DNA from 2 places in the Oceaniserpentilla sp. 4NH20-0058 genome. Region 2 is predicted to be linked to the other one. Evidence: predicted binding sites of a transcription regulator. Region 2 holds the regulator's gene; the other holds the start of a gene.
What was found. Region 2 encodes FNR, which switches genes on or off when oxygen is low (the NO sensors DNR and NnrR bind a similar motif). Its sites were predicted from a motif close to TTGATNTANATCAA; they were not measured.

Region 1 (12,200 bases), 170 kb from region 2:
TGAGTCATTTAATTTCTGAGATAAGTCTTGTTGTTGTTCGCGGGCAGCTTCTACTTGCTGCTGGTATCGAGCTGCGTCTTGCTGCTGTTGTTCAAATTGCAGCTCTTTTTCACTGAGCTGTTCATCCAGCATCGCTAACTGTTCTTCGGCTTCATCACCAATTTGCAGTGATTCAACTTCACGCTGTAAGCGTTCAATACGTTGCTGAATACGGGTTATATTTTGTTCAAAGTTTTGAATTTGAGATTTACTTACTTCGGCAATTCGCTGTGGCTCAGCGCTTTTCTCATTGAAAGCATCCCAAGAATGTTGCCAGTTTTGCATGGCGTCTTCAGCTTCAATAAGGGTTTCTTGGCTGGCTTCTTCTTGGGCATAGAGCATTTCGCTTTCTGGTTCAAGCTCCATTAATTGTTCGTCTAGGGCTTCTAATGCGAGAGCGTCTTCTTCTTCTTGCTGCGCAATATTGGACTTTCCATCAATGATTTCTTGAAGGTCACTGTTTAATTGCAAAGAACGCTGGCTTTGAAACTGAATACTTTGCTCTAAACGGCCAAGGTTGCCGCCTAACTCATAAAATTGAGTTTGCACTTTTTCAAACTCATCGGTTAAATCCACCAATACGATGCGTTTTTCTTCTACTTGGGATTCATCTTGTACTTGAACAGTTAATACTTGCTCCAGTGCTAGCTCTTGCTCGGCGATGACCTGATTAATTTGCGCCAGCTCGTTATCCATGTTTTTCCAACGCATAGCCAATAATTGGGCACGTACTAAGCGTTCGTCTTCTTTGAAGTTTTTGTATTTTTCTGCTGCTTCAGCTTGGCGCTGTAATCGGCCTATTTGACGGCCTAATTCTTCACGAATATCACTAAGGCGCTCTAGGTTCTCGGTGGTACGGCGAATACGGTTTTCAGTTTCACGGCGACGTTCTTTGTATTTAGAGATGCCCGCGGCTTCTTCAATATAAACACGCAGTTCATCAGGTTTGGATTCAATAAGCTTGGAGATCATGCCTTGTTCGATAATGGCATAACTACGCGGCCCAAGACCGGTACCTAAGAATAAATCCGTCACATCACGACGGCGGCACTTAGTGCCATTTAAATAATAGGTAGACTGACCATCACGGGTCACTTTTCGCTTTAGGGAGATTTCAGTATATTGGGCGTATTCCCCTTGTAGCTTGCCTTCGCTGTTATCAAATACTAATTCGATACTAGCTTGACCCACAGGTTTACGACCTGTTGAGCCATTAAATATTACGTCCGTCATGGCGTCGCCGCGAAGATTTTTGGCGCTGCTTTCACCCATAACCCAACGTACAGCGTCAATGGTATTGGACTTACCACAGCCATTAGGGCCAACAATACAGGTTAGGTTTGTTGGAAAAGGTATTTTTGTTGGGTCAACAAATGATTTGAACCCAGCAAGCTTAATGGACTTTAGTCGCACTTCACGCCTCTTATTATACTTAGTGCTCTAGGGCATCCATCATGATGCTTAGCAAATGATCACCATACTCTTTTAATGCTTGTTCCACTTCTGGCACATCTCATTTCATAACCCCTTCTGGTAATAACGAGAAGAATGTCATGCTGTAACTTAACGCATTATTATCCATGGTTAAAGCCATATAATAGGTACGATGTAGCTGATTGCAGATCTTCTAAAATGCCCTCTAAGTAAGCATTTTCAGCCATTCATTACATCAAACCCTGCTTTTATCAAGACTACGGGCTCCTGAGCTACTGGCATGGCACGCAATCAGTTACGGCTTTATTTATGAGTATTTAGCCACTTTAGGGTGTTGAGTGGGCAGTTCGCTTAGATAAGCTTTCCAGTGCTTTAAAACTCATGCCGCACCAAACCCTGTACAAAATACAAACAACCCAATCCAGACCCTAGATTTAAGCCAGCTAGTGTACCACAAGATGGACAATTGACTATGTCCTCTCAAGGCCTTTGCATAGCTGATTTGCACCCATAAAAAAGCCTAATATTGGCTTATAAATCAATATTAGGCTCAACAAAAGAGTTATTTCAAAGCTCGTCTTATTACTTAATATCCACTTGAATACGTTTAGGTTTTTCCTCATTGGACTTAGGTATATCGATATTCAGCACCCCCTCCTCAAAGCTGGCATTGATGCTTTTGGCGTTTACATTATCAGGTAACGTAAAGCTGCGTGTAAAAGAGCCATAAGAACGCTCTACCCTGTGTAGCTTGTTGTTTGTTTCTTCATGTCTACTTTCACGCTTACCTGAAACCGTCAACACTCCCTCATTCACACTAATAGACATATCTTCTTTTTTCACACCGGGTAAATCGGCATGTACATGGAAATTTTCATCGCTTTCACTGACATCCACACTTGGATACCAATCCGCTTGCTTCATGGCTTCCGTATTGGCTTTTGATACTTGTGGGCGATAACGGCTTAGTACGGCGTCCATTTCAGCAAATGGATCCCAAGTTGATAATTTCATGTGAGTCTCCTTTGTATTTCTCAATGGCTTTCTATTGGCCTCACTAAAGATATATGTGCGTTCAAAGGGTTTTCAAGGTGAGATTTTTAATATTTTTTTGAGATATTGATTAACGTCAATATTTGAGATTTTTATAAAAACATATAAACAATTGTGAATGGATTTTGCTTTGGGGATATTAAATTAAATTGCAAGTGAGGCCTTTTTTAATTAGCCCTTTTCCAAAAAGCCAAGCCTACAGCACATAAAATAAAACAAAGGTCGACAATATAAGTAGCTAAGGGGTGAAAGTCGATTCTTTATAAATAGGCAGCATCATTCAATAATTTCTCTTCTTTTAATGACAAGCGACTAAAAACGTATCCGTAAAATAAAATTATGGGAATCAAGAAAAATACAATCATCCTCAATTCAATATAACCACCAACTGAGAGCAGCGACACATTAGAAATACAGTTCCAAGAATCAATTGAAAGTATAATCTTTAATATTTTTACTTTCTAACTACAATCCCCTTCAATCTCACCCTCACCCTCACCCTCACCAGGACATTAAGCACTAAGCAAAATTCATTTCCCGAGGAAAACTTCCTATATCAATTTATAATAATAGGGCTGGTCATTTTTCTGACATAAATTAAAATCAATTGGCAATTGAGGTTAATATCACCCGATATAGAAACTCTACGCTAGACATTGAAATTCGAATTGATACTTTCGATTTAACAGGTCCCTACCCGTAAATTATTCCTTATTAAATACAGACCTTCTAACAGACTCTTTCTAATTAAACAACATAACAGATAAACATTCCGAAAACCAAAACAAGGATATCCCAGCAACCATCCAACCTGAAAATAAAGACCCTGTAATAAAGAAATGTAACAATATAAAGAAGGGGATCAAACTGATAAAAATCAACCTAAAATCTATGGATCTAAACTGTTTATTTTCACTTTTAATATTATAAACATAATCAGAAAACCCACTAACTAGAAATATTCCTTTAGTCTCGTTCGGTAACTTCTCATAGACACTCTTTGAAACCCTATATTCTTTACCCCCTATCAAAATTTTATAGGTTGATCTATCTGAATATAACCTATCATCGTCAATATAATTAGACTTTTCCATCATCGAGTCTATTTCAATTGCAGAACAAGCAAAATCAAATATCAAAACACACAAACTAACTATCCCTATAAGCATAGATAAAAACACTATACCTTTATCTCTTTTCTCAATATCCATCATAATTTAACATGCCCATCTTGATAAAAAGCTATGAGCCACTGACAGTATTTTTGACACAATATAGCCAGCGATTAACCCACCAATAAATGTTAATGATAAAGTTGCCACGAACCCAGTCAATATAGCAAACAATGCAAGATACAGCATTGCTGCTATCGCCCCTTTTATTGATCCATTACAACGCTCATAAAAACTTTGCAGATCACTAAATACTTCAAAAACAGTAACCCAATAGCTCTTAAATCCGTCAATAGCTAACAGTGCTTTAATATATTTATTTTTTGTTACTATTGATTCGGCCATTCCAATATAAAATTGTAATTTAGTTAAAAAGCCAACTTTAACTTTACCTCCATTTTCTCCACCTGCGATTTTATAAGCACCTGCGCCGGTTTCCGGATCTATTATGATATAGCCCTCACCAATCCAGCCCTCATAATTTAAACTATAATTATGTGTTGTGACGATCTTCCCTGCATTTACACTATTTCTTATTTCAGTCTCAGTATCATGATTTAAGCTCATTGAATTTAAAGCAACATCAAGATTACTTGGATTTATTGTCCATATTTTTTGACCTTGTAAAGCTGCTAAATTTATTGCTTTTACTGCACTAATACCTTTTGCAGAATTTTCTGGCGTTGTAAACAGCAGCTCAGGCACTAAATTTTCCATTGAACTGTAACGATTGCCGATTATTTGGTTGTACTTCAACCACCTGCCATTATCATTAGCATTTTCAACTGTTGATGATATTACCCGATCAACATCCATGACCATCCCAGTCGTAGATACATTCCGTGGTACACCAAACCAATAACTTGTTGTCAAGCTTAAATTTACTTTTCCGTAAGATGGTGAACGGTAATTAACAATCCCTACTTGTTGCGCTGCAAGCTCATCCTGAATATTATTCAATGCAAAGTAACTACTAATTGTCGATTCTAATAAATCTCCAACTAAATCTTCTTTACTTAACGAAGTAAAAAGTGAATCATCTTCACCTTCTAAAATTGTACTTGTATTTTTAATATTTTCTTTCAGATTCAGTATGCTTTGAGGGCTAGTACCTTGTAGATCTAGACCTATAGCTTGATATTCACCCGCTATAGGATTGTTTGTAGATAAATCCCAACCACGTCTAGGCTCCCAATAACCTAATTGCTCGTGCAATTCCGTCCCCATAGTGCCCGCATTGGCTTCAGAAATTGTTTGCCCATCAATGGAAAACTCTGCAATCAAGTTAATTAAGTACCCTGGTAACGTATCTGGTAACGCATTCGGGTCTACTTCTCCGGTTGCAGGATCGGGGGCTGGTAAATAGCTTTCAATAATTGCCTGGTCATTCTCAGTAGCGGGTTTAAAGCTCAAAGCTAGCTTTTTACCTGCTAATTTTACAGTGGGCTCAACAATCGTAATTAATGGAGAACCAGAATAACCATAGGTTTGAGTGGCTAACTCATATTTGAATTTATGCCTTAAGTTATTCGGTACTTCAGAGAAAGTATCTTGGGTCACGATATGACTATACGGTAAGCCTGCGGATAATGGGCGTGGTGGAATCACTTTGACTTCCTGCAAGCCTAATACCTCACCAATAGTGGCATCAGGATTTTGATTGGAAATATACTCTTCAATTTGTGCTTGAAAGATCTCCAATTGTGCTTCGATGTTTGCTTGGGGCACATTTTGTATCCAGCCCTCTTGCTCATTAACGACGGCATTTTGCTCAATATCATCAACAAGAGCTTGTGCATCAAAAGGCACGTTATCTTCTAAATCTAATCCTTGAGTGAATTCATATTGTTTAAACGACGCATCCATTGGAATCCAATTATCGCCTTCAATATTGTTAATCCCACGAGAAGGTTCAAAATCCACATAAGCTTCTACCCAAGTGTGCTCCATACGGATTTTCTTAACGACACCACCTTCTACTAAAGCGACGTTGGGAATACCACCTTGACCCATTAAGCTTTGTGCAGCCTCGGGGACATTGACACCACCCACCCAGTTCATTACCTTTTCAACCGGCACTTCAACGGTACCGTAAGCGTATTTAGCAGGAATGTTTGAAGCTCGTAATAAAGCAATTAATAAACTTGCCGTATCCATTGCATTACCACGTTTGGTCTCTAAGGTATATTGCGCCCCTTGAATAGAGCCATAACTCGGAATGAATCGAATATTATTATGTACCCAAGTATAAATTTCGATTGGGCTATTATTTAAACTTTGTGCTAATTCAATAATGTCATCAGTGATTTGAACATCAATGGTTTGTGCAAGATCATCATCAGTCGGTTGATTGGTTAAGCCTAATGCAGCCGCTGATAACATATTTGGTAACAAAGAGTTCGACGCCAATTGGGTATATTTAGAGAACGGATTAATCCCAATAGCCGCTTGTAAGTCATGTTTCGTTAATTTAGGTTCACGGACATCCTTAGAAGGTGAACGCCATGGTAGGTTATTTGGGTCTTCTGCCGTATGGCTACGTTTGAATTGGGCTTTCCCTAGTTTTTCTTCAAGCTTGTCCAATAAATTCTTTTGCTCTTGAGAATCATCCGAATTTACTAATTGCTCTAACTCTAACTGAAGTTCCGAATAGTCTTTTTTCACTTGGCCTAGGGCAACTGAATGACGTTCTTTAATCAGTTGTTTAACTTCTTCGGATAAATTTTTGCCTGAAGTTAGTTGCTCTCCCTCTGCTTCAAACTGAGAGATTGCGTCGTCATAAGCTAATTGAACTTCATTTTTAAGAGCCTCAAGATCAGATACTTCTTTATCTAGCAATGGCATGCTTTCAACACCTAATGCACTTAAAGCATCATCAATCCAGCCTTTTTCTTTCTGGCGCTTAGCGGCTGCCTGCGGTAGCTCTTTACTCAACTTATGTTTTAGTTTTTCTAAGCGATGTGCCAGTTTCTTTTCAAGTGTGTTTTCTAATATTTGTGTAATTTCCGCTTGGCGAGCATCATCTTTCGTCATTTCATCTGCAACGGCCTTAGAACTCGGCGACAGATAAAATACAAATGTAAACATAAAAGCCATTAGGGCGGACACCCCCTTGGCTAACTTACCAAATCTTAATACATCCATGGTCAAACTTGTCATTATTATCCCCAACTCTAAACCGTTCTAATTAAATAGGTCGAGCCCTATACTTTATATTCGTTCAATAAGACAGAATTATAACCTCTGCCTAATACTATTTTTTTATTAATTCAGTTTTTGTTGTATTTGATACAACCAAGCATCCAGAATGAGCCTCAATTCTTGGCTTGCATTAGCCGAGTCATCCGCCATCTTATCTATCGCTAATAAAATAGAATTGATTGCTTTATCAAAATTATTTTTGGATATATCAATACTGGCTGAATCAAGCTTTTTAATAATGAAATTCAAGTTGATATTTACTGAACCAGAGGCTTCAAGCGCTGCTATTAAATTTTTAGCTCTCTGATATTCCTGATCTAATGAAAGATTTCCAAATACATATGTCTTTTCATGATTATCAACAATGAGCTGGCGATTAATACCTGATTTCACATCAATCGCTAATGAAACATCCCCACCCTCGTTTGGTAATTTCACATAGATCGTAAACTCGGTTGAGCTTGGTGACGAGAAGTCATATTGCCACACCCAAATACCATTCACTAAATTAAGAGGTACGGTAGATTCTATGATTTGACCACCTTGCGGTAGGGAAATACCCAAATCTACAGCGGCTTTTCGACTTTCATTATTTAACAATATAGTCAAAGGAACAACGCTACCTGCAGCTACACTCCAATTATTTGGTTGAATATGAAGTAAAGCATTAAGTAATAACTGCTCATGCAACCCTTGATAAGTAGTGGCTTCATCAAGAATATCAAAAGCAAAATAGCTATTATCACCAAGGCCATATTGGCCTGCTGTTACCGCTGCTGGTGCAACTTCATATGCACATTCATCGCTCGCATTTTTTCCTGTATTAAATGTCGCCCAAACTTCTGCATCACAATGAGCCAGTGCTAAGCCTTGGTTTACTAATGCATCAGATAAATTTGGTTGGGACATAAACCCATTATCCAATATGGCACTTGCATGATTGTTTTTTCCAGTAAGTTTAATGCCTAAGGCTTTTTCTATTTTATTGTTTCTACGGTTCCAACTACCGCCGACTAATAAACCTAAACCAGAATTTTGAGCCTCTACCAATAGCTGTTCCGTTTCCGGATTAAGCGTGACCTTATCAGAGAAGATAGCAACAGCACTGTATAGGCCCGAATGAAATTCGCTAGTAAAGTCATTGGCGTTATCCGTTAAGGTGTAATACCAATCATTAGATTGTAAATGGCTTTCTAAATAACGTCTTTGTGATACTGGATCATTCACATCTTGCGTTGTTGTATCCAATCCATCTACCAAGACTAACAGTTTGCCTTTATTCGCCAATGTAATACTAGATTCAATCGACGGAGGCGTTACGTTAAACCCAGCTGCCGCAAGCTCTTGTAGCTCTCCCTCAATCTCAGCCATCACAATACAAACATACCCACCATACTCAGGTGGATCTGATAATAACAATTGAAATGGATGCGGATTAACATTACTGATTAACACATCTTCTTCTTTGATTTCATACAAAACGTTTCCATCATTCATATTAATTAATTGATAGATCAAATTTGTTTGAACTTCTGGTTTTGCGCTGCGATTAAACACAGAGAAGTGACAGGTTTTAGCCTCCCCTGTTGGGTAATAATCTAAGGCGACACTTCCAACAAGTGAAAATAACTCTAAACGTTCAACATCAAACGTGGTTAGACTGGTTGCAACATCTTCACCATTTTGAGAAATCACCCATTTAACTTGATACAATCCTGATTCACGATCCACTAACGGCAATACGTATTGTCGATCGCTTAAACCTTGTGGAACCAAGCTATTTAATGTGAATGTTTCTTCTGCTAATAAGGCGCCACTTGGTCTATAAACACGCAAGGTGCCTACACCACCATCAAATGGACTATTCGTACTTAAATTTTGAACGCGCAATTCGATATTCGCTTGATCCCATCCTTGATAAACAGGTTTATCTGCATTTACCAAGGCACCGACATCTAAATTTCCACCACTGCTTGTGGTGATGGAGAACGGAGCAAACGCTTGTGTTAGTACTTGATTAGTTTCATCCAGTAATTCACCCAGCACATTATAAGCCCCTGCATAAACACTTGATGCATCAAAGTATTGGAAGGCTAAATTAACTTCTTCATCAGGGGCAATAGATTGAATATCAAACACACCAAAATCCATCACGTGTATTTTCTGGTGATCAACAATCGAAAGCCGAACCGAAGCATCCGTATCTATTTGACTTAAATTTTTCACCAAACTCGAAATTTCTACTTGTTCACTTGGAGAATAAATATCTTTGTCCGTATCAACATTAAGTACATTCAATGTTGGCGCCACTTTAACCGACTGCGAAGGCAATAGTTCACTGACTGGGTTACCATCAATATCGATATAAGAAAGTTCTAATTGATTAGTTATAACTCTTTGTTCACCCGGGGTTAAATTATACAAGCCTAATGTGGTATTTAAGTTTTCTAATTGCCCAACGCTAAATGTGTCAAATGCCCAGGATACTACTGTTTGATCATTCTCAATAGAAATCTCAGATGGTGGTACACTGAATGAACTGTTATCGATTTGAATATCAGTAGATGAGATGGAACTTTTTATTCTCACATTCGATATAGCTGGCTTAATAACTTCAATGTTCACGGCCACAGGGCTTGACGCACCACCACGATTATCGTTTGCTAGAAATGTCACCAGGTGCTCACCCATATCTGCAGTAGTTGGTGTCCACTCTAAAGTAGCAACGCCTGTTGTCCCCCCTGATAACGTTTGCTCGAATGTTGCATCAGATGGTAAACCAACATGATTCAAAAACACTTGATCATTTGGGTTGGGATCAGTAGCTTGCACCGTCAGTGTAAGCTTCTGGCCTACAACCGCTTTGATTCTGCTACCTGCTTCTGGTGTTGGCGGATGATCAAATACAGGCCAATCGTTAGCACCTTGCTCCTGTAGTTTCAAAAGAAAGTCAATCGCAGCCGTGCTTTTAACATTTCCTTCCTCATCACGATCCTCTATTGTTACTTGAACTGTGTATAAACCATTGCTAAATGATTCAGCGCCTTCCCATGTAAATAATCCAGTTTGTGAATCAATTTGCATACCAGAGGGAATACCATTAATAGCCGATTCAGAACGAGTTGACATGCGCCATGTCATTTTGTCGCCATCTCGATCAACCGCCGGAATTAAAAACCGACAATCATATTTAGAACAAGACACGATAGGCGGTAAATTACTAAATGGAGATGAATTACCATCTTCTAAATTAATCCTCGTATATACACGCCAAGTTCTACCGGAGTTTCGCAGACCACCGATTTTACAACAACTTTCAAAACGACCTAACCATGGATTACCATTATTATTTGGTGCTGGGTAGGTATGTCGAACTATGTCATTTTCATTTCTTGTATCAATTGCTTCACCTACTATCCAGTCTTCTTGTAGGTTACGTGCAATGACTCTAAAATAATGATTCGATGCCTTACCATCACCAAAATAATAGCTGCCGGGGCTAAAAGTTTGCCCTATATTCGGATGCCCAAATGCACTACTTCTGAATGCAACTGTCATTCGAAAATCTGCTGTACTATCTGAAATATCTGGACGAGACTCGAAAGTAAAGTGTCCAAATCTAAAGTGACTCGCTTCAACAATTGTGCTCGTCATTAATAAAACGAACAATACAGAAAGTTGTAACCACATTTCCTTTGCCTTAATAGAAGTTGAATTATTCACCGTCTACTCCTTCTACTTGAATGTCACTATTCACGTTTACATCTTCCAAGGGCACGACTTCATTTGGAGAAAGCAACTGGGTTGCCTTTAGGCGTATTGAAGGCGGAACAAATACTCCACCTGCAGATTGGTTTTCGACCGTTGCCCCCTGTACATTACTTAATACCAATTGATATTGGCCACTGGCCACAAACTGATAAGGCATTACAGAAAGAACTTGTTTCTTATTAATATCACTCGGCATTAATTCAATTTGACTACTACCTTGCGTTAACAACTGACCATCTGGAGTGTTAAATTGATAATCAAATTCTACCAAAACCGGTACATTAGAACGGTTATGCACATCAGCAAAAAACTCTACATCAGATTGATTGTTTAATAAAACATAGCCAGGTGATGCATTTACCCTTAATGCAGCAATATTTTCTGTTGGTAAAATAGCTACACTGGCGCTACTTTGTGAAACTAGGTTGCCAGTTACACCATCCAAAGCTTGAACTGTTATGGTGTATTGACCAGGCTCAACGGTAAGCGTATTCCACCACTGCTCCAGTTGAATGCTGCGCTCTTCTCCTGGGGCAAAGTCTTCAATAGAAGCTTCTAAGTGCTCTTGATAATGAGCTAATTCTTCTAAATCACTTTGCGGATCCAGTGGAGGTAAATTTGCACCCGTAAAATTCGCAATTTCTGCTCCATTTGCATTTTTCACCTGCACATATAATCGAGCACTTTGTTGCAATGCGGTTTCGTTGTTGACAGTCGCTGTAATTATAACAGGCTCATACGCCCCGTATGATGTTTTATCTGTTGAAGCCGTGACAATGTTTACACCCCCAAGATCGGCTTTTCGAATATTGATATCAATATTCAAATTAGAGAATTCCGTTAGTGAAATTTCTTTATTGGAGAAAAGATAGCCCGCCGCATTCGTTGATATTACGAATTCAAGTACTGGGATCCCCTCAATTCGATAAAAACCATTTTCATCAGTAGTATGACTTCTCCCGCCAATAACCACAGATGCAGCCGGCACGCCTAATCCCGTTACCATATCAATTACTTGACCGTAAACGGTTGTTGAAGGTAATTCCACTTGATCTTGCAATGTAATACTTCCAACATTTACATTAGTTTTTTCAGGTACCACCACACTAAAACCAACGGTTCCATACCCATCTTTAGAAAGCTGGATAGTCAAATCACCAGCTGTCAGCTCCGTTAGTTCGAAATAACCTGATGCATTTGTAGTCGTATTAGCGCTATTGGAGAGAGAAGTAACGGTAACGCCACTAATTGGCTGACCGCTGACATCAAGTATTGTCCCGAATACACTTGAGTTTACCGGTTGAGTCTCTGTTAATGCTAAAAGAGAAGGTGAGAAGCTGATTTGCGTTCCTGCCACTAAACTGGCCGTAGCTGTTACCAAGTAATGCTCACTTGAATTAGCAGTCAAAACCGTCTCACCGGGTTCACTTAATAATTGATATTCCCCATTTGCATCTGTTATCGCACTGCTCGAATTACTTCCTACTACTGAAGTCACTGTCACACCCGCAATTGGTTCAGCTGAAGTGG
Region 2 (12,200 bases):
GCTTGCGGGGACGATTTTAAACGCAAATAATATCAATGATATAAATGTCGATAAGAAAGCAGGGGCGATTACAATAGCAGGGAAATTAGGGCTTAAAAATGCTTCTGTATTACAGCTGTTGTATTACGTGGGGGCTTTTGGGGCTTTGCTAATGGTGGCTACTCTTATTCATTTATCCTTGTTATTACCCTTACTGGCATTACCCTTGGTCATCAAACATCTTAAAGTGCTGTTTTTAGCTCAATCCAGTGAAGACCCTAATTTGAACGAAATCCGTTTTGACGCGGCTAAAATGCATTTGTTAATGAGTGTACTCATGTGTATAGGACTGTTGCTCACTTGGGGTTGGTTTTGAAAACTCAACTAATTACTGAGCAAGGGTTTGCTGCATTAAAAGATGAGCTAGACCACTTGTGGCGGGTATACCGCCCTGAGATTACTCAAAAAGTTACGTGGGCTGCCAGTTTAGGGGATCGCTCAGAAAATGCGGACTATAAAGAAAACAAACGAATTTTAAGGCAGATTGACTCTCGGGTGCGTTACTTGAGTAAATGCATTGAAACCTTAAAAGTGGTGCCTTACTCCCAACAACAAGAAGGCAAAGTTTTTTTTGGGGCCTATGTGGAAGTTGAAAATGAACAGGGAGATACAAAACAGTTTCGCATTGTTGGCCCTGAGGAGATTTACTCTGGCAGTCAAAATATTTCTATCGATAGCCCCATGGCGCGAGCCCTTTTAAGTAAAGAGCAAGACGATGAGGTAGCTGTAAAAACGCCCTCTGGCTTACAAACTTGGTTGATCAATCACGTTCGTTACCAACCGTTTGACTAACCTAGCGCGATAGCCTGTTTGAACTAAGCTAAATATATTAAATGAGGATTTAATATATGCGCGGGCTTATTTTTTTGTTGTGTCTGTTTTTATCTATTAGTGTACAGGCCAAGACTGAAAGTCAAACCATTGAACAGGTGTTTAGGCTTAGCCCTGTTATCTATGATGTAAAAGGCATGGGGAATTGGAAAACAGCTAAGCATTCTGGGCAAATTCGCTTGGTCATCACCCGTTCGGATAAGCAAGATGAGATGTTTCTACAGTGGGTGCAATGGAATGAAAAAGGCCCAGAACTTATAAAAAGTACGGTGGCCATAAAAGAGATTCAGCAAGCAGGGCGCTTTAAGGTGATGTTTATTCGCCGAGAAAGCACAAATGGTCAACGGAAAATCATATTAGGGCTTGAAAACCTGCACGATAAACTATCCACACGAGCCATTATTCATGTGGATGGAATTGGGCGCTATCGCTGCGTGTTAGAGTAAAAATTTACCCTTTAGTAGGGTCTGCTTCAATGGATAAGTTAATGGCGTTAATTAGGTTGTCTGGTTTTAACCTAGGCGGCATTTGCGCAAATTCACCCACTCCTTCTATGATCTGCGCTTCGGCATATTCATAATCATCGCGTTGTTGGCTGCGGTCTATTATTAGGTTCTCAAAATCAAATAACTGGGTATCAGCCAATTGAGATGGCGCGATATTTTGTAGTGCATTGAATACTTGCTGAACCCTTCCTGGGGTGTCTTTTTCCCATTGAGCCAACATGGCCTTAATATTTTGACGTTGTAGGTTTTCTTGGCTGCCACATAAGTTACAAGGGATAATTGGGTAATTCTTAGCTACAGAAAATTCACTAATATCGCTTTCTTTGCAGTAAGCAAGAGGACGAATTACGATGTTGCGTTTGTCGTCACTGAGCAACTTGGGAGGCATGGCTGCAAAGCGTGCCCCATAGAACATATTTAAGAACATGGTTTCTACAATATCGTCCCTGTGGTGTCCTAGTGCAACTTTATTGCAGTTAATATCTTCAGCAAAACCATAAAGTGTGCCGCGACGTAAACGCGAACATAAGCCACAGGTGGTGCGTCCTTCTGGTACTTTTTCTTTTACCACTGAGTAGGTGTCACGATTAACGATGTAGTATTCAATATCTAATGTATCTAAATAACTTGGTAGAATATGCTCAGGAAAGCCCGGTTGTTTTTGGTCTAGGTTCACGGCAACTAATTCAAAGTTCACCGGCGCACTGCGTTGTAAACTGATTAAAATATCCAACATGGTAAAGCTGTCTTTACCACCAGAAAGGCACACCATAATGCGGTCGCCTTCTTCGATCATATTAAAATCTGCAATAGCACGACCCACGTCTCGACGAAGGCGTTTTTGCAACTTATTAAATTCGTTCTTTTGTTTTTTTTCTTCGACTGATTGGGCAGACGCAGAGGCGTCAACGAACTGGACCATTATTAAACCTAGCTAAGGGGTATTCTGGCGCGGATTTTAGCCTAAATGAAACCAATTTGCCCATGATATAGGGTTATAAAGCCTAAGCTTAATAAGCAAAGGCCGAAAGAGCAGGTGGATTGTGAATAGCATTGTAACGACTAATGTAGTCTTCTAGCGGGCCTTGGGGGCGGCTATGGAAGTGCTTGCGCCAGTATTTAGCCATAGCAGGTAAGTCAGAAGCTTCTGGCAGTGTGGCGTCTTTACGGGCGTAAATCAGCCAAGCAATGGCGGTGGCATAGCGCAAATTAGTGGTTAATTCTGTATGAGGGTCTTTTAAAAACTCATGCTGACTCGCCAGTCCACGTACTTTGCTGGCGAGGTCTGGCTTGGTCGCTAAGTAGTTATCCCACAGTAACTGATGGGTTCTAGGGTTGATGTGATATACCCCAAGCCCTTTTCCTTGTTGTTGGTTTAATTCATAGCCCAAGCCCGACTCTACAGCGGCGGTACCTAATAATAAGGTTTCTGCTGACAGCGAATATTGCTCTAAATATTGTAAGGTGGGGCGAATCACCAAGTGCCGAAGATCATTTGGGCACAGTCCCATGGTGGTGTCCTTGCATCTAGCGTGTTTGTATTTCTAGGCCAATCCTGAGAAAGATAGTTATACATTAGATGCAATTAGACAAAATGCAAAAAAAATACTTGCATTTTGTCTTTTTCTTTTATTTCAAGGGGTTAGTTTGATTGCTTGGGGTGCAGTTGGCAATCGGATTGGTCGCTAACAGTGCCGGCCAATGTATTGAGTTCATCCAAATTCAATAATGTGACTTCTTTGCTTTCTGTTTTGATGAATCCTTTCTTTTGAAAGCGGGTAAATATACGGCTCACCGTTTCAACGGCAAGACCTAAGTAGTTGCTAATGTCCACGCGTGACATGGCTAAGCGGAAGGTACTGGCTGAAAAGCCTCGACGCTCAAAACGGCTACTAATATCTAATAAGAAGTAAGCCATGCGCTCATCGGCTGTTTTTTTAGAAAGCTGTAACATCATTTGTTGGTCTTGACGAATTTCTCCACCCATATTGCGCATTATTTGTTTGCGAAGACCCGGAATCTCGTCACATAGGGTTTCTAGTTTTTCTAGGGGCAGTTCGCATACGGTAGTGGTTTCTAGTGCTTTAGCAGAAAGTGGGTATACGTCTTCGCTGTAACCAGATAAACCAACCAATTCACTGGCTAAATGAAAGCCAGTAATTTGTTCTTCACCACTTGGTGCAACTGTGAAGCTTTTGATGGTTCCTGTACGAATGGCATAGATAGCTTTAAATGGGTCACCTTGTTTAAACAGCAGCTCACCTTTTTGAATAGGGCGGCCACGTTTGATCATTTTATCAAGGGAGTCTAAATCGCCTTTCTCTAGGGCAATCGGGAGACATAGCGAGCTTAGACTACAGGTGCTGCAGTGGGTCTCATTCGGCTTGCTGGTGGCCAAAAAATGTACTGTTTGGTTGTCCTTAGACATCTCGCTCTCCTAATGACCTGTGTGTTGCGATGGAGTGACAGGTGACTAACAAGTCGGGAATACTCGTCAATAGTATGATTTATGTCAAGGCTTGTCAGTGGTTAATTTGAAGGATAGGGGCTACAAGCGTCCAAATACCAAAGCCAATGATACCTAGGCCTACAAAAGCTTTTACAAATACATTTTGTTTAAAGCGATTAATTTGGCCAGTGAAGGCGGCTAAACTTAATAATGCAGGCATATTTCCAAGGCCAAATGCTACCATTAAGCTTGCGCTATGAAGAGGATTGGCCGCCACTAAAGCCCAGCTTAAGGTGCTATAAACGAGTCCGCACGGCAGCAATCCCCATATGAGACCAAGTGCGATAGCTTGTTTTATATTGCTAATAGGGATGAGTGAACGGCTGAGGGGTTGAATACGCTTCCACAAACCAGAGCCAGCTTTCTCTAGCCATAGTAGTGCTTTGCTTGAGCCTAAAATATAAATGCCCATTAAAATCAGCAATACACCGGAAATTCCTCTTAATACTTGTCCTGCATAATCGTGGGTTTGTGACAGCCAAAGCCCCGCAAAGCCTGCTAACAAACCGATTAGGCCATACATACTAATGCGACCAAGGTGATAACTTAGCTGCAACTTTATGCTTTGTTGACCTGTATTAACCGATAGTGCACCGACAATACCTCCGCACATGCCCATGCAGTGTAAACTGCCAAATATACCTAGCAGGAAAGCAGTTAAATAAGAAAGCGGCTCAAGCATGGTTTAGTTATCTTGCTTTGAATCTTTGGTTGATTCAGCAGTATCTTCTTTTTTCGCTTCAGGAGTATCTTCCTCAAATAGAATGCGGTGGGCTGGACTATCTAGATCATCAAATTGTCCGCCTTTGTTTGCCCAAAAAAAGATGGCCACACCGCTGGCTATAAACAAGAGCGTAACGGGAACGGTGATAAATATGATTTCCATATGAGTCTCGGTTATTTAGGTAAGGTGTTTAAGCGAAGGGCATTAAACACCACGACTAATGAGCTGGTGGACATGCCAATGGCTGCAATGTAGGGCGGAATAATCCCCAATGCGGCTAATGGCAAAATACTACTATTGTACAGCAACGCCCAGAGTAAATTTTGCTTAATTATGCGCTGGGTTTTATGAGCTTGTTTGATTAACTGGCTGATGCGTTTTAGCTGGTTATTAACCAGAATCACATCCGCGTGGGTTTTGGCCAAGTCACTGGCACTGCCAATGGCAATAGAAATGGGTGCTTGGGCCAGTACCGGTACATCATTAATACCATCACCAATCATAATGGTTACATCACTAGGATCTTGTTTGGCCAAATAGGCTAATTTACCTTGGGGACTGACACCTGATTGAAAACGATCAATCTTCAACTGGTGCGCAATATCTTGTACGTGTCGGCTTTGATCACCACTTAAAAGCTCACATTCAAGTGACAGTTGTTTTAATTCTTGAATGGCTTCATAAGCGTGCGGACGAATTTCATCACTGAGTAAAAACCAAGCCAGTAGGTGTGTGTCGTTTGCAAGTGCGACCCAATGGCCATCATTCGGTGGCGTAGCATCAAGGCCCACAAATTGAGCTGTGCCGATTTTATAGGGGATTTGTTCAATAATACCGCTGATACCTTCCCCTGGGTGATTCATTACATCGGATGCAGGTAATATCTGGTCGTGTTGAAAGGCGCTGGCAATGGGGTGCTGGCTGTGTCGCTCAAGGCTGGCCGCTATTTGAAGCGGGTTTATTTGGCAGTGGTTTAATTCAATGTTTTTTTCGATGGTGAGCTGGCCTAAAGTTAGCGTACCTGTTTTATCGAATAAAATACGACGACTTTTTCGTAAGGTTTCCAGTACATGGCCACGGGTAATCAGCACGCCGTTTCTGCGAAGGGCTGCCGTTGCTGCGGTTAATGCAGTAGGTGTGGCCAGTGATAGCGCGCAAGGGCATGTGGCTACTAATACGCTAAGGGTAATCCAAAATGCACGATCACTGTCGATGAAATACCAGCTAGTAAATACGATGGCTGATGTTAGTAATACACCTGCTACAAAGTATTGTGCAAGTTGGTCGGCCAGTTGTGCAATTTTAGGTTTATCTTGGGTGGCTCTGTCTAATAGGGCCATGATAGTTGAGATTTGTGTGTCTTTACCTAATGCGTGTACTTTCACATCTATGGGGTTGTCTACGTTTAAACTACCAGCAATAACCCCGTCATTTGTTGCTTTATTTACGGGAATAAACTCACCAGTAATAATGGATTCATCTACTGAGCTTTTACCCGAAACAATCACTCCATCGGCTGGAATGGTGCCACCGGATACCACACGAATGACATCCCCTATGGCAATTTGAGTAACAGGTAGTAAGGCTTCGTCGCCGTTTTCAAGGATTTTTAATGTGGCTCGAGGCATCAAATTATGTAATTGATTGCCAGCTTCTCCATTGCGCAGACGTGTTCTGGTTTCTAAATAACGGCCCACCAATAAGAAAAAGGTAAACATACAGACACTGTCGTAGTAAACCTCTTGGCCATGGGTAAAGGTTGAATAGACACTGGCAAGGTAAGCGCCGCCAATTGCAATTGAAACAGGCACATCCATGGTGAGATGCTTAGATTTTATATCACGCCAAAAGGCTTTGAAAAAAGGTTTTGCACTGTATAACACAACGGGGGTCGTGATGATTAACCCTGCAAATCGAAAGTAGGTTTCGTATTGCAGAAGTATGCCGCTCCATTCACCAACGTATAAGGGAACGGCAAACATCATTGCCTGCATAGTACCTAATGCGGCTAAAACCAAGCGTTGAATGGATTGCTTCTGCTCTTTTTGTAATTGCTGAGAGGCCGCGTCAGGGGTATAAGGTTGTGCTTTGAACCCAAGACTGTAAATACGGGAAATAACATGGCTTAGCGGTGTAGTGTCTTGCTGCCATTGTAGGTAAAGCTTGTGCTCTGTGAGGTTTAAACGTACCGACTTAACGCCTTCGAAGTCTGCTAATTGCTTTTCAATTAGCCAAGCGCAAGCTGCACAGGTAATGCCCTCAATGATTAAAATGGTTTCGTAGGCGCCATTTATTTGAGAGCTAATGTCAGCTAGAACATCTGGATTATCAAATAGGGTTAGCTCTTGTTTGACGGTTTGGGGTAGGGTATCTAATGTGAAATCGGGGGTTTGATTGGTATCACTTCGAAACTGATAAAAGGACTCGCCGCCATGTTGTACAATAGCATTGGCCACCGCTTGGCAACCAATACAGCACATGTCTCGTTGTTCGCCTAACACTAAGGCGGTTAACTCGACACCTTTTTCAATAGGCTGTCCACAGTGGTAACAATCACCCATGTTTAGATTGCCGTCAACACGCCGTTTTTCACCCAGATATCTTTACGTACACGCCATTCTTGTTCTGGGCATTCCACTAACAAGTAATAACGGCCGTCTTCGATATCATCAATAAATCCAATGAAGCGTTTAGCTTCTTTTAGTTGCAAATGCGAGGCACGATCTTTTTCTGGAATAGTCGGGTGACCTAGGGATACTTTCAAAGTAGATGGCGGATTTTTACGTGAGTTTAGTATATTAAGGGTAAGGTTATTGCCCTCAATTAATAGATTTAAGCGAACATCTAAAGCATCCGCTTGTTTATCCCACTGCAGTTCAGAGTTATACGCTAAGCCATCTTTGTAGTAGTTGTCTCTTACTAGTGAATCTTGGTTTACGACCGCTGTGGTAATAAAGAAAATACCCACAATGACAGATGATAAAGGGAAGCCAATTAGCATCCACACGTAGGGTTCTTTATACCAAGGTTTTTGTGTGTCAGTCATGAATCAATACTGCGTAATAAAAATAGAGCGCCAGTGTATCACTACAGTGGCGCTGAACAAATTGATAGGTGCTTTAAGAATGGTAAAGTTATCTTTTTAGCGACCAGCTGGGCCAATAAAGCGACTTTCTTCGCTGACTTCTAGTCCGTCATCTCTCGTAGCAATGAAAATAATATCTGTTCTAGACTGTTTTAAGTCCCACGGTATCGCTCTTAAATTTAGCGGTAAAGAGCGCACTTCGCCCGGCATGAGGTGAACGGTGGTTTTACCGCTCAACTCACCACCTTCTAAACCTTCTACGCGAACAGTAAATGTGTGCTCTTCATTAGACATGTTAATGACTTTAGCAAAATAGCTATTTTGCAGGCGGCCATCACTGCTGGTGGTATATAAAGATCCACGGTCACGAGCCACATCAATCTCAGCGGGCTCTCGGTCAAAAATGGTATAAACAAAAATACCCATCATAACGATTAACGCCATGGCGTAACCTACCAGTTTGGGGCGAATGATATGTACTTTATTGCCTTTTAAAGCATGTTCATTGGTGTAACGAATTAATCCTTTTGGATAATTCATTTTGTCCATGATTTCATCACAGGCATCCACGCATAGTGCACAACTAATACACTGATATTGCAAACCATCACGTATATCAATGCCTACAGGACAAACCTGTACACACAAGCTGCAATCGACGCAATCCCCAATGTTTTGTTCAACAGGGTCAACACCCTTTTTACGTGTTCCTCGACCTGAACCGCGTTCTCCGCGACGTTCATCGTAAGAAACGATCAATGTATCTTGGTCGAACATAACCGCTTGGAAGCGGGCGTAGGGGCACATATGGGTGCACACCATTTCACGTAACCAGCCAGCATTGCCGTAAGTGGCTAACGTGAAAAATAACAACCAAAAACTGGCCCAGTGGTTTTCAATACTAAAGGTCATAATATCTGGCAGTAATTCACGAATAGGGTAGAAATACCCCACAAATGCGACTGCGGTTGCTAGTGATATTACGATCCAAATAGAGTGCTTAACGGCTTTCTTTAAAACTTTGGATTGAGTCAAAGGGGCTTTATCAAGCTTCATACGCTGATTTCGATTGCCTTCGATTTTCTCTTCCACCCACATGAAAATAAACGTCCAAACGGTTTGTGGGCAGGTGTAACCACACCAAATACGACCAGCTAATGTGGTAATGGTAAATAAGCCAAAGGCACAAATAATTAACAGCCAAGATAATAAAATGAAGTCTTGTGGCCAAAAGGTTAGGCCCCAGATATGAAACTGGCGGCTAGGTAAGTCGAACCAAACTGCTTGCATGCCGCCAATATTGATCCAAGGCGTCACAAAATAAGCAATCATCAATCCCCAAAGGGAAAAGGTACGAATTTTATTAAAAAGCCCATTGATCGCGCGCACATAAAGCTTGCCGTTTACTTTGGCAGAAACGCCTTCGTACTTTTCGTGAATATTGACAGGGGTAACGTCTTTAACGGGTATTTCATCACTCATACTGACCACCTTGTTTTTAAGAAGCGTCACGCATAGAAGATCAATGTTAATTGTAGTCTATGAGGCTTATTGAATGATGGCAGGGCACACCATTACTTTGTTATTAGGGCCAACACGTGTTACTTAAGTGTAAATTTGTCTTAAGTCTAAAACATTAGCAGCTTCTAATAAACACAAAAAAAGCGGCATATAGCCGCTTTCTTCGTATTAGTTGAGATAGCTCAATTATTCTTGGTTTTGAGACAAGGAATAAACGTAAGCAGACACAACATGTACTTTATCTTCACCTAGAATGTCTTTCCACGCAGGCATTACGCCGGCACGGCCGTGACGAATGGTGAAGTCAATTTTCGCTTCACTGCCGCCGTATAACCAAATGTTATCGGTTAGGTTTGGCGCACCAACAGCTTGAAGGCCTTTACCGTCCGCACCGTGACAAGCGGTACATGCTTGAGCGAATAGGGTTTTACCTTTCGCAGCATCACCAGAGCCTTCACGACCAGATAGTGACAACACATGGGCCACAATATCAGTACGCTCAGTATCAGTCATATTAGGCTTTAGGCCATTTGCAGGCATGGCACCGTTACGACCATTTAAAATTGAATGCTTGATAGCAGCAGGGGTACCGCCGAATAACCAATCGTTATCAGTTAAGTTCGGGAAGCCTTCAGAGCCAGAAGCGGTAGGGCCGTGACACACTGAGCAGTTCGAAGCAAAGATACGCTGGCCTGTGGCCAATGCTTCTTCGTCTTTAGCTAGCTCTTCAATTGTCATAGCGTTTAGCTTGTCGTAGTAAGGCTTGTATTTTTCTTCTGCCTTTGCCATCTCTTCTTGCCATTGGCCGTGGGAGCTCCAATCACGGAAACCAGTCCAGTCGCCAATACCAAAATATAGGATGTAGCCAAAGCCGTATATGATAGTAGACCAGAAGAAGTACACCCACCACTTAGGTAGAGGGTTGTCTAGTTCGTCGATACCATCAAATGAATGACCTGTTGTCTGGTCAGTTTCTTCATCATATTTTTGACCTTTTTTGGTCACAATAATCAAGGCGCCACAGGCAACCATGGAGCCAATAATAATGACACTTACCCATATGTGCCAAAAAGTACTTAATTCAGTCATTTTTCTCTCTCTCCGCGTCAGATGTACGTTGCGCGATTTGTTCGTCTTTAAAAATCATATCGGCGTCATCTTCGAATCGAGTCTTACGAGATGAACTGTAAGCCCATGCAATGATGCCTAAGAAAGCGATTAAAGCGAAAATGGTACCTAAACCGCGAACGTCATTAATATCCATAACTCTACCGTTTTTGGGTTAGAACTGTGCCAAGCTGCTGTAAGTAGATAACTAGGGCATCGATTTCACGAACGCCGTCAGCTGCTTCTTTTGCACCAGCGATTTGCTCATCAGTGTAAGGAACACCAACAGAGCGCAGAGCTGCCATTTTCTTCGGAGTATCACGACCATCTACTTTTTGCTCAAACAACCAAGGGAATGAAGGCATGTTTGACGATGGCACTACATCACGAGGGTTATATAAGTGAGCGCGGTGCCAGTCATCAGAATAACGTTGACCAACACGGGCTAAGTCAGGGCCGGTACGTTTAGAGCCCCAAAGGAAAGGGTGCTCGTAAACGTGTTCGCCAGCTAGCGAGTAATGACCATAGCGTTCAGTTTCCGCACGGAAAGGACGAATCATTTGAGTGTGACATACGTGACAACCTTCACGGATGTAAATGTCACGGCCTTCCAGTTCAACGGCTGTTAAAGGTTCAAGACCTTCAACAGGCTCAGTGGTTTCTTTTGAAAAGAATAAAGGAACAATTTCGGCTAATGCACCCCAACTGATTGCAATCACAATCAGTACGATCATTAGCGGTAGGTTTTTTTCGACGACATCATGTTTCATACTAATTTCTCGTCCTTATGCTTGTGCTAACTTAGCTTGTTCATCGGCGCTGGCGCCGCGAACTGTTTTATAGGTGTTGTAAGCCATTACCAGCATGCCTGCTAGGAAGATTGCACCACCAAGAGCACGTACAAAGTAACCAGGGTAAGAGGCTTCAAGTGATTCAACAAAGCTGTAAGTTAGTGTGCCGTCAGAGTTTACAGCACGCCACATTAGACCTTGCATGATACCGTTAACCCACATAGCTACGATATAAAGTACTGTACCGATAGTCGCTAGCCAGAAGTGAATGTTGATTAACTTAATTGAGTACATTTCACCTTGTTTCTTACCTAGAACAACCGGTAAAAGGTTATAGATAGCACCGATGGATACCATGGCTACCCAGCCAAGCGCACCTGAGTGTACGTGACCAACGGTCCAGTCAGTGTTATGAGATAAGGCGTTAACCGTTTTGATTGCCATCATTGGGCCTTCGAAGGTAGACATACCGTAGAAAGACAAAGAAACAACCAAGAAACGCAAAATAGGGTCTGTGCGAAGCTTATGCCATGCGCCAGAAAGGGTCATCATACCGTTGATCATACCACCCCAAGAAGGCGCTAGAAGGATCAAAGACATGATCATACCTGCAGATTGGGCCCAGTCAGGCAATGCAGAGTAATGAAGGTGGTGAGCACCAGCCCAAACGTAAATAGAGATAAGTGCCCAGAAGTGAACGATAGATAGACGGTAAGAGTAAACCGGACGCTCAGCTTGTTTAGGTACAAAGTAGTACATGATGCCAAGGAAACCAGCCGTTAGGAAGAAACCTACCGCATTATGGCCGTACCACCACTGAACCATTGCATCAATAGCACCAGCATAAATCGAGTACGATTTAAACGCGCTAACAGGAACAGAAAGGCTGTTGAAAATATGTAATACAGCGATGGTGATGATAAATGCACCAAAGAACCAGTTGGCAACATAAATATGCTTTTGTGAGCGTTTTGCAAGGGTGCCAAAGAACACAATTGCATAACACACCCAAACCACAGTAATGGCAATATCAATTGGCCATTCTAGTTCAGCGTATTCTTTAGAAGAAGTCAGACCCAGTGGAAGC

Region 1: the regulator FNR is predicted to act here: its motif matches at 2,593-2,606, upstream of ABWV45_RS03065 (Hsp20/alpha crystallin family protein).

The regions. Positions count from the first base shown of each region.
Region 1 covers NZ_BAABWE010000001.1:650,272-662,471, forward strand. Annotated here, with positions in the region: gene smc (chromosome segregation protein SMC) at 1-1,452, opposite strand, end outside; gene ABWV45_RS03065 (Hsp20/alpha crystallin family protein) at 2,056-2,487, opposite strand; gene ABWV45_RS03070 (hypothetical protein) at 3,270-3,740, opposite strand; gene ABWV45_RS03075 (transglutaminase-like domain-containing protein) at 3,744-6,794, opposite strand; gene ABWV45_RS03080 (putative Ig domain-containing protein) at 6,963-10,589, opposite strand; gene ABWV45_RS03085 (carboxypeptidase regulatory-like domain-containing protein) at 10,615-12,200, opposite strand, start outside.
Region 2 covers NZ_BAABWE010000001.1:479,576-491,775, reverse strand. Annotated here, with positions in the region: gene ABWV45_RS02265 (prenyltransferase) at 1-355, shown strand, start outside; gene greB (transcription elongation factor GreB) at 352-831, shown strand; gene ABWV45_RS02255 (hypothetical protein) at 888-1,316, shown strand; gene ttcA (tRNA 2-thiocytidine(32) synthetase TtcA) at 1,321-2,298, opposite strand; gene ABWV45_RS02245 (hypothetical protein) at 2,387-2,887, opposite strand; gene fnr (fumarate/nitrate reduction transcriptional regulator Fnr) at 3,019-3,804, opposite strand; gene ABWV45_RS02235 (sulfite exporter TauE/SafE family protein) at 3,899-4,567, opposite strand; gene ccoS (cbb3-type cytochrome oxidase assembly protein CcoS) at 4,571-4,771, opposite strand; gene ABWV45_RS02225 (heavy metal translocating P-type ATPase) at 4,783-7,170, opposite strand; gene ABWV45_RS02220 (FixH family protein) at 7,173-7,655, opposite strand; gene ccoG (cytochrome c oxidase accessory protein CcoG) at 7,752-9,176, opposite strand; gene ccoP (cytochrome-c oxidase, cbb3-type subunit III) at 9,402-10,304, opposite strand; gene ABWV45_RS02205 (cbb3-type cytochrome oxidase subunit 3) at 10,297-10,479, opposite strand; gene ccoO (cytochrome-c oxidase, cbb3-type subunit II) at 10,484-11,092, opposite strand; gene ccoN (cytochrome-c oxidase, cbb3-type subunit I) at 11,108-12,200, opposite strand, start outside.